3 regions of the Cupriavidus sp. 2KB_3 genome follow, and region 3 is predicted to be linked to each of the others. Evidence: riboswitches for the same ligand, from Rfam matches in the RefSeq annotation. Region 3 holds a riboswitch; each other region holds the start of a gene.
The links. A riboswitch is a leader RNA that binds a small molecule or an ion and turns the genes downstream of it on or off. The one in region 3 is predicted to bind cobalamin.
Positions count from the first base shown of each region.

Region 1 (3,270 bases), on a different contig from region 3:
TATCGACCGTCGTATAGCTCGGCACGCGCACGCGGTTGGCCGTGTCTGCGTAACGCCCGCCGACATAGCGCAGGCCCGCGCCGAACGTCCACTGCGGGATAATGTTCCACGTCAGCCAGGCGTTGGCGGCCTGCTGCGGCACGCTGGTCGGCACGTTGCCGGCACGGGAGACCAGCACGCCGCCCACCGATTCGTTGAAGTCGTCATAGCGCGCGCGCAGCACGGTGCCGTTGATGTCGAGCCGCAACCCGCGCAGCACTTCCACGCTTGCCGATGCCTCCAGCCCGCGCGACGACTGCTCGCCCACCTGCTGGGTGATCGTCGGGTTAGCCGGATCGCGCGAGAGCAGGTCGTTCTTGCGAATCTCGTAGGCCGCGAAGGTCCATTCGCCGCGATTACCCCAGAACGCCTGCTTCACGCCCACTTCCGCCTGCTTGCCGGTGGCGAGGTTGAAATTGCGCTGGGCGTCGGAGGTGGTGACCAGCGCGCCTAACGGGTCGGTGGCCGTGGCGTACTGGGCATAAACGGCCAGGCTCGGGGTGAACTGGTAGACAGTGCCCACGCGCCATGTGGTATTGGCGAAGGTCTTGTCCCAGGCCGAGCCGGCCAGGAGATCGGTGCGCGTCAGGTCGGCATGGTCGAAACGCACGCCGCCGATGACCGACCACTGCGGCGTGAAGGCGATGCGGTGCTCGCCGAACAGCGCGTACTGCGTGGTGTTGCTGCGGAAGCGCGGCGACGTGACGATGCCCGGCGGGCTGAAGAACAGGCCCGGATCGAAATCGCGCGCCGGTACCGTGGATGCACCGCCGTAGGGCGAGTTGTTCGAGTGGGTGAAGTTGATCTTGTTGACGTCGACGCCGACCGTGGTGGTGTTATCGAGCCCGAACAGCTTGCTGCGCACCGTCATGTCGGCGCGGTTGCCCACCTGCTCCTGGTCGTGCAGGATTTCCAGATAGTCCGTGCGGCGCACCTGCCCGGTGGCCGGCAGGTAGCTGTAGGTCTCGCTGTCTCGCCAATGACGGTGGCTGGTCAGGTAATAGAACTGGTTGCGCACGGTGACGCGGTCATTCGGCGTCCATTCGGCATTCAGCCGCGTCCAGCGGTCGCGATAGCTGATCTCGGCGTCGCCCACGTTGTAGTTCTTCTTGCGCAGCGAGCGGTCCAGGCTGCCGTTGACCAGTGGCGTGCCGAGGTATTGCTGCGGATGCTGGCTGCCGTCGTCATAGGACAGCGTCAGGTTGAAGTCCGGATTCACGTCCAGCCGGACGGACGCCGACACCATCAGGTTGTTGGCATCGCCCCGATCCACCCAGCCAGCCGTCCGGTTGTAGGCCGTGGCAAAACGGTACGACAGGTTGTCGTTGACCTTGCCGCCACTGTCGAAGGCCACGCGCGCGGTCTTCTCCGTGCCGCCCGTGATCTGGAGTTCGTTCTCGATGGGGCCGCGGATCGGCTTCTTCTGCACCACGTTGACGACGCCACCGATCGCCCCCTCGCCATACATGACCGATGCGGGACCGCGCAGCACCTCGATGCGATCTACCGACCACGTATCGAACGGGAAGGTCACCGTGCCGGAGGCCACATACATGCGCGTGCCGTCCAGCAGTTGCATGACCGAGCCCTGGCCGGCGAAGCCGCGCGCGCTGAGCGCGGTGCCGCCGTTGCCCGGGGATGGATTGCCGGTGATGCCGGTCGCCCGGGTGACGGCCTCGCGCACGCTCTGGTCGCCCCGCGCGCGAATGGTCTCGCCGCTGAGCACTTCTACGCTGGCTGGTGTCTCCAGCGGCGTCAGACCCATGCGGCTGCCCGTGTACTCGGGTTTCGAGAGCGCCATGCCGGGATAGGCGGCGTCGCTGACGACCACCGGCGGCAGAGACCTGTCATGCGATTCGGAGGTGTCCTGTGCGAACGCACAGGGAAGATTCAGGCCGGCCATGGCACCGAGCGACGCAGCCAGGACACGCGGCCGACGCCCCCGTGCGGAACGTGACGAAGTCTGGGCCGAGCGCGGGCGGCCAGCGGAATGCGCGAGCAAGTTGTATTTCATCGTAAAGCCGGACGACCCCGCCCGTGCAAAGGATTTCGATGATGACAACAGGCCGGTATCCGGGCTGACAGGCGGGGAGCACGTGCTCCCGGGAATCCGTCGCCTTCCCACGCCATGAGACGGGCGCAGTGGCCGCCGATCCGATGGACCGGCATGACAGATTCTCGAACCTGCTTACCGTTGCGGGGGCAGCACAGGCTTGGTCGCGGCTGGGCGACGCACCTGTTTCCCGTTTAACCCACGAAAATCGCGGGCACCTGCAATCACGGTCGGCACTGAGAAAGTGCCGCGGTGCGCATTCTACTCGTAACCGGGGGTTAGGCAGCGAGGCGAAGAACCAGACGATGCTCCCCGTCCTCCACACGCACGCGCACCGCGCCGTTGACACAGGGGATGGGCAGGTCATCAAGCATCGCGGTACACACCGTATCGCCGGCGCCCCGCCGCTCGACGCGAATATCGTAATGGGCGACACCGAGGGCGACACCGAGGGCGATGGTAGCCTGGAACCCCGGCCAGCTTCCGGGAATCCGGGGGGCGACAAGCAGCCAGGCGCCTTCCCGCCGGATGCCGAGGATACCTTCGATGCCTGCCCGCTGCATCCATCCCGCCGCGCCGGTGTACCACGTCCAGCCGCCACGGCCAACGTGAGGCGCCACCGAATAGACATCCGCGGCGACCACATAGGGCTCCACCTTGTAGCGATCGACCGCCGCCGGCGTCAGCGCGTGGTGGATGGGGTTGAGCATCGAGAACAGTTCGACGGCAGTGTCCGCGTCACCCAGTTCCGCGAAGGCCAGCACGCTCCACATCGCGGCGTGACTGTACTGGCCGCCGTTCTCCCGGACACCAGGCGGGTAAGCCCTGAGATAACCGGGGTCATCCACGCCCCCGTCGAACGGCGGCGAGAACAGCAGCACAAGCCCTTCCTTGCGGCGGACCAAGAGGTTGTCGAGCGACGCCATCGCCATCGCGCTCCGGGCAGGGTCGCCCACGCCAGACAGCACGGACCAGGACTGGGCGATGGCATCGATCTGGCAGGCCTCGCTGTACGCCGAGCCCAGCAGCGTGCCGTCATCGTAGGTGGCCCGGCGGTACCATGCCCCATCCCAGCCATGCTGCTCCAGCGCCTCGCGCAGCGCCAGGCCATGGGCGCGCCAGCGGGCGGCACGGACGGCATCGCGCGAATCCGCCAGCGGGGCGAATAGCGCGAGGGT
Region 1 covers NZ_JBFRHD010000003.1:362-3,631, forward strand. Annotated here, with positions in the region: gene AB4120_RS03345 (TonB-dependent receptor) at 1-1,942, opposite strand, end outside; cobalamin riboswitch at 2,087-2,329, opposite strand; gene AB4120_RS03350 (GH36-type glycosyl hydrolase domain-containing protein) at 2,371-3,270, opposite strand, start outside.
Region 1: linked by a shared signal. The riboswitch ahead of AB4120_RS03345 (TonB-dependent receptor) and the one ahead of AB4120_RS11640 (HoxN/HupN/NixA family nickel/cobalt transporter) in region 3 are both predicted to bind cobalamin.

Region 2 (3,270 bases), on a different contig from region 3:
AGGCGCTGGACGACAGTTCCTGCTGGAGGTAGTCGGTGCCGAACAGCAGCGTGTGGTCAGGCGTCAGCGCGTACTCGTTCTGCCAGTTGAACTGGCGGGAACGGGTGCTGAACAGGCTGTCGAACAGGCCGTTCTTGGTGGTCTCGGCGCGGTCCTCGCTCTGGGCGACCTTGAAATGGGTGCGCCAGTCGGGCAGCACCTTGCCGTTGACGAAGGCGGACAGCGTGTACAGCTCGCTATCCATGCGCAGGTCGTCGGTCGGCTTGCCGCTGGTGCTGTCGTACGACAGCTGGCTGTTGGAGTAGTACGCGGCCACGCCGGCGTCCCAGTCCTGGCTGAACTTGTGCTTCACCTGGCCGGAGACGCTCTTGTTCTCGTACGGGTTGTCGGCCGGGTTCGGGCCGATACCCTGCCGGGCGCGCGTGGGGTTGTCGCGATTCCATGCCGCGGCGTCGATCGACGAATAGCCGTCGGTCTTGAAGATCGAGCCGGTGACGTTGAACGAGGTATCGCCCACCTGCCCGCCATAGCCAACGGTGCCCTGGCGCGTGTTGTTGCTGCCGTACTCCACCGAAGCATTGGCCGCCGGGGCCTGGCCGGCGCCGCTCTTGGTGAAAATCTGCACCACGCCGCCGATGGCGTCGGAGCCATACAGGGCCGAGACGTTGCCGCGCACCACCTCGATATGGTCGATCTGGTCCGGCAGGATATTGGCGAGCTGCGCGGTGCCGCCGCTGGCGCCGGCAATGCGCACGCCATCCACCAGGATCAGCACCTGGTTGGAATTGGCGCCGCGCATGAATAGCGTGGTGTTGGCGCCCATGCCGCCCGTGGTGGCAAATTCCACGCCCGCCTGGCCGCGCAGCAGCGAGCGCAGGTCCGGCGACTGGGCATTGACGATGTCTTCCTGGGTGACCACCGTGGTGTGCGGCAGCGCCTCGGTCACGGCCTGCGCGGTGCGCGAGGCGGTGACGACCACCGGGGCGAGCGTCTGGCCAGGGGCGGCGCCGCCCGCATCCGGCGCGGCTTGCGCGTGGACCATGGCGGGCGAGAAAGCGGACGAGAAAACGGCGATGGCCGCCAGGATGGCGGGCACGAGTGGGCGGACCGGCGGCTGTGTCGCGGCGGTCGGCCTGTGGAGCGAGGAACGCATGTTGCTGGATGGATGGAAGCACGGCCGGGCCCGTTCCCCCGCGGGCCATATGGCGAAGTGGCGCGCCGCCGTGTGGAGCGGTGCGCCCGCGTTCAGGCCGGTATCCGGGCTGACGACATCAGGCCGGCCGCCTTCCCGATCGGTGGATCCCCGTCAAATGGCGGGGTGGATCAGTGGCATGCTGGCAGGCCCTTGCGCGGCGCATGGCGCGTGCGCGGTCGCTTACCGTTGCGGGGGCAGCACAGGTTGGCCCAGTGCGCGGCGCGCCCCGGACTCCCTGTTTCCCGTTGAACTGCGGCCCTGTGGGCAGGGTCGCGAGCACCTGGAACGTGCGCGAGTGTAGGCAGTTTCACCGGGGCCGTCAATCTGGCCGACGTGGTGCGGAACCGTCCACTCCGGCACCGTTTGCCCGCACGTTGCGTGACGATCGATGCAACTTCCGGGCGACGCTACAGTCAGAAACGTCTCGTTGACGACGTGGCCGATCCGGCATCGGCTAGAATCCCGAAACCTGACCCACAATCCATCGGACAGACAGGCACTATGCTCAACGAACTCGAACAACTGGCCGCCAAGATCGGGCGCGTGCTGCATCACGCAGACACCCTGGCGGCGGAAAACCAGCGGCTGCGCGCGGAGATCGACCGCCTGCGGGCCGAGGCGAGCCAGTTGCGCACGGACCGCGAAGCCATGGCGGCCGACCGCGAACTGCTCAATATCAAGATCGAGGAAGCCCAGCTGCGCATCCAGTCGATCCTGGACAAGCTGCCCACGGCCAGCGATGCGCGCCAGCTCGATTTGCTGGGTGAAGGCGCCCCGGCCACCGGCACCGACCCCGACGCCAGCGGCGCGCACCCCGCCCCCGGAGAACACGCATGAGCAACAAGCAAGTCGAAGTGAACATCGCGGGGCAGCCCTACCGCTTCGCCATCGCGCCGGATAATGAAGCCGCGCTGCTGGAAGCCGTGGCGCTGGTGGACAACCAGATGAACAAGCTCAAGGGCAACGTCTCCGCCAAGGGCGTGGAGCGCGTGGCCGTGATGGCCGCCATCAGCATTGCCTCGGACCTGCTGGCCATGCGCCGCAAGCAGGAAGAGGACGGGCAGATTCCCGTGGACGCCGTGCGGGCCCGCATCCGCGAGCTGAACGAGCGCGCCGACGAGGCACTGCGGCAGTACGCGCACGTGGGCACCGACCCGCGCGCGCAGGGCTGAAATTGAATAGGCCGAATCTGGCCGGACTTGAAATCACACCGCCTCGGCCGCACATGACAGCGATGTGAAGCCGATGGCGCAATGTCGGATTTGCCCGATGTCCGGTGTTGAAAATGTAACGATGCAACATGCCGAACTTGGTATGCCAGACGACGCGGTGTATAGTGTAGCCAGACTGCACAACGCCTCAACGGTGCAGCATATTGGTCAGGTTATCGCGCCCGGCCGCCGTTTTCATCCCATCCTGTTTCGAAACGGCAAACGTCTGACAACACCCAAGCTGCTCGCAGCGTAAGGTGAATATAAAGTCAGACGTTTGACAGTTTCCCTGCCTGGTTCGTGAGGGTCATAACTCCTTGAACCGATATGCATTGCATGGTGCGGGATTATGTCGTGTGGGCGAGCGCGTCACCGCATTCATAGTCTGGGTTCGCCTGGACTCCCTGAGTGGGTGATGTACCCAAAATACGACTTCCGCAGCCACTCTGAACCTCACTTGGGTTCAGGATGCCGACCCAGCGGCCGAGGCGGGGACCCCTCAGAAGGCGGTGGTTTTTAGAACCACCGCCTTTTTTCTTGATCGACGGACACTGGTATCGTGACGCCACCCGCCGCCAAACCGGGCCAACGCGCCCCCCAGTACTGGCTGATGAAGTCCGAGCCGGACGAAGCCAGCATCGACGATCTTGCCACGCGCGGCACGCTGCCATGGACTGGCGTGCGCAACTACCAGGCGCGCAACTTCATGCGCGACCAGATGCGCATCGGCGATGGCGTGCTGTTCTACCACTCCTCCTGCCCCGAGCCCGGCATCGCCGGACTGGCCGAGGTCTGCTCCCAGCCCTACCCCGATCCCACGCAGTTCGATCCCAAGAGCGATTACTACGACAAGGCCTCGAAGCC
Region 2 covers NZ_JBFRHD010000010.1:143,812-147,081, reverse strand. Annotated here, with positions in the region: gene AB4120_RS13165 (TonB-dependent receptor plug domain-containing protein) at 1-1,153, opposite strand, end outside; cobalamin riboswitch at 1,232-1,495, opposite strand; gene AB4120_RS13160 (hypothetical protein) at 1,697-2,032, shown strand; gene AB4120_RS13155 (cell division protein ZapA) at 2,029-2,367, shown strand; gene AB4120_RS13150 (hypothetical protein) at 2,465-2,662, shown strand; RNA gene ssrS (6S RNA) at 2,690-2,905, shown strand; gene AB4120_RS13140 (EVE domain-containing protein) at 3,017-3,270, shown strand, end outside.
Region 2: linked by a shared signal. The riboswitch ahead of AB4120_RS13165 (TonB-dependent receptor plug domain-containing protein) and the one ahead of AB4120_RS11640 (HoxN/HupN/NixA family nickel/cobalt transporter) in region 3 are both predicted to bind cobalamin.

Region 3 (3,270 bases):
GCGGGCATCGTAGCCCTTCAGCCCCTGCCACACCTTGGCCCAGTCGATGCCGCCCAGCGCGCGGAAGATCAGCACGGCCACCAGCACGACGAACGCCACACCGGCCACGCGTTTGACGGCTTTCCAGGGGATGCGCCGGCGCGCCTTGGCGATCATCGTCATGGGCAGTCCTGTTCGCGCGGGGGCGTGGGCACACCGCTTTGCCAGCCGGACGGCGGCGCGTCCAGCGTCGGCGTGAGCAGCTTCGGCGTATGGGCCGGCAGCCATCCCGCCCAGGCCGGGAAACGCCGCAGCGCGTGGAAGACCAGTGCCGTGGCCAGGCCCTGCCAGCGCGGGCGCGCGCCGTCTGGCGTGGCGGGCACTTCCTGGCAGCTGCTTTCCATGCGCGTGCGCAGGTTTTGCTTCAGTGCGGCGGCAAAGGCCGCGTCGCGGATGATGAGGTTGGCTTCGAGGTTCAGGAACAGGCTCAGCGGATCGAGATTGCTCGATCCGACCGTCGCCCAGTCGTCATCGACCACGGCAACCTTGCCATGCAAGGGCCGCTCGCAGTACTCGAAGATGCGCACGCCGGACTCGCGCAGGTGGGCGTAGAGCATGTCCACGGTGCGCTTGACCCACATCATGTCCGGGTTGCCCTGGACGATCAGCTGCACGTCCACGCCGCGCCGGGCGGCATCGCAGATCGCCTGGAGCAAGCGGTAACCGGGCAGGAAATAGGCGTTGGCGATGATCAGCTCGCGCTCCGCGCCACGGATGGCCAGCAGGTATTGGCGCTCGATGTCGCGGCGGTGCCGGTCGTTGTCGCGCGTGACGAGGAGCGCGGCACCGGGGCCGGCCAGCGCGCCAGCCTCGCGCATCCGGCGTGCCGGGCGCTGGGGCGGCGCCTTCGGGCCCGGTGAGTCGGCGTGGATGGCATCCAGCAGGAACACGTGGATCTCGCGTGCGGCGGGGCCGCGTACTTCGACCGCGTAGTCCTGCTTGGCCAGCGGGCCGGAATCGATCAGGTGCTGTACCGAGACGTTGATGCCGCCCACGAAGGCCACGCTGGCATCCACGGCAACGAGCTTGCGATGCAGGCGCCGGAACAGGTTGGTACGCATGCCGACCAGCCGCCGGCGCGGCGAGAAGAGACGGACAACCACGCCCGCCTCGACCAGCCCGGCCAGGAATTCTGGCGACAGATCGGCCGAGCCGAAGCCGTCGACAGTCAACGCCACGCTGACCCCCCGGCGCGCCGCCGCGATCAGCGCGTCGCGCAGCGGCTGGCCGACCTCATCATCGAACAGGATGAAGGTCTCCAGCAGCACGCTTTGCTGCGCGCCTGCGATGGCCGCCAGTACCCGCGGGAAGTATTCCTCCCCGTTTTCGAGTAGGCGGAACTGGTTTCCGGTTGTCCATGTGGGGCCCATCACAGGCACCAAGCACGAACGGTGCCCGCCGCCGCCAGCCCGCGCCGAGGCTTGCCAGACAAGGCTTCAGCACCCGAAAGTGGCCAGAACGTTGCAGCGATTACCGGGCGCGCCTACCTGCCGCTGCAATTTGGGCGCAGCAGGGGACGTCACTTTCCATGTGGCGCGCCAACCCGTAGAATCCGCGCCTGCGGCACAGGCTTTGCGTGCCGCGAGCGATTGCAGGTGCCCGCGCCTGGCGTGGGTTAAACGGGAAACAGGTGCGCCGTGGTCCGGGAGATCCGCCCGATGGCAAAGCCTGTGCTGCCCCCGCAACGGTCAGCAGGTCAGGAATCGCCATGCCGGTCCACGGACCGGCAGTCACTGCGCCACGCCGCCACGGCAGGCGCGGGAAGGCGGCGAAACCGGGGAGCCAGCCTCCCGCCCTGCAAGCCCGGATACCGGCCTGTGGTCATCATCGTCACCCCTGTTGCACGGGCGGGGTCGCCCGGCTTATCGATGACACACCATCCGCCTGCGCATTCCCATGGCCGCTCGCGCCCGGCCGCCGTCACCGGGCTGCGCGCCTTTGCCGCCTTTCTCGCTTTCCTCGCCAGCATTTTCGATGACCAGCCCGCCGACAGCCGGCGCAAGGTCACCGCGCTCTATGCGTTCCTGATCCTCGCCAACGTCGTGGCCTGGCTGTGGGCCTGGATCGCGTTCCGCCACCAGCCGGTACTCATGGCGTCGGCAGTGCTGGCCTATACGCTGGGGCTGCGCCACGCCGTGGATGCCGACCACATCGCGGCCATCGACAACGTCACGCGCAAGCTGATGCAGGAGGGTCGCTATCCGATCTCCGTGGGCTTCTTCTTCTCGCTGGGGCATTCGTCGGTGGTGACACTGATGTCCATCGGGGTCGCCTTCGCCGCCGTGTTCCTGCAATCTCACTTCGGTGAGATGCAGGACGTTGGCGGGCTGATCGGCACCAGCGTCTCGGCCACGTTCCTGTTCCTGCTGGCCTTCTTCAACCTGTTGATCCTGCGCTCGGTGTGGCGCGCCTTCCGCAAGGTTCGGCGCGGCGGCACCCTCGCCGCCCAGGACCTGGACCTGATGCTGTCCGGCCACGGCGTGGTGGCGCGGCTGTTCCGCCCGTTGTTCCGCATGACCTCGCGTAGCTGGCACCTGTATCCGATGGGCTTCCTGTTCGGCATCGGCTTCGACACCGCCACCGAGGTGGCGCTGTTCGGCATCGCAGCCGGGCAGGCGGCGCAGGGCATCTCGTACTGGAGCGTGATGGTCTTCCCGGTGCTGTTCACGGTCGGCATGTCGCTGGTCGATACCACCGACGGCGTGCTGATGCTGCGCGCCTATGGCTGGGCCTTCACGCGCCCGATCCGCAAGCTGTACTACAACATGACCATCACGCTGGTCTCGATCCTCGTGGCCGTGGTGATCGGCGGCATCCAGGCGCTGTCACTGATCGCCCGCAAACTGGAGCTGACCGGCCAGCCTTGGGAATGGATCACCGGCATCGGCGAGCAGTTCGGCATGCTCGGCTACGTGATCATCGGCGTGTTCGTGGTGAGCTGGCTGGTCTCCATGGCGGTGTATCGGATCAAGGGGTATGACAAGATCGACGTGAAGGTTGGCTAGAAGGCATTCGGGCGGGGGCGGAGGGTTTTCGATACAGCGTCCCAGAGGGCCAGTGCCTGGGCTTCGGTGAAAGCGGCCGGCGTTGAGGGGAGATTGCGCATCGTCAGCGCAAAATAGGGCGTGTCCGGACTGCCATCCGTCGCGCCGATCTCCAGCCGGAACAGATGTTCCTGCTCCCCTTCCGCGCGCGTCGGCCGAACGATCAGCCATTCCTCGGCCAGCTCCA
Region 3 covers NZ_JBFRHD010000009.1:40,022-43,291, forward strand. Annotated here, with positions in the region: gene AB4120_RS11630 (lysylphosphatidylglycerol synthase domain-containing protein) at 1-162, opposite strand, end outside; gene clsB (cardiolipin synthase ClsB) at 159-1,409, opposite strand; cobalamin riboswitch at 1,616-1,872, shown strand; gene AB4120_RS11640 (HoxN/HupN/NixA family nickel/cobalt transporter) at 1,908-3,044, shown strand; gene AB4120_RS11645 (T6SS immunity protein Tli4 family protein) at 3,041-3,270, opposite strand, start outside.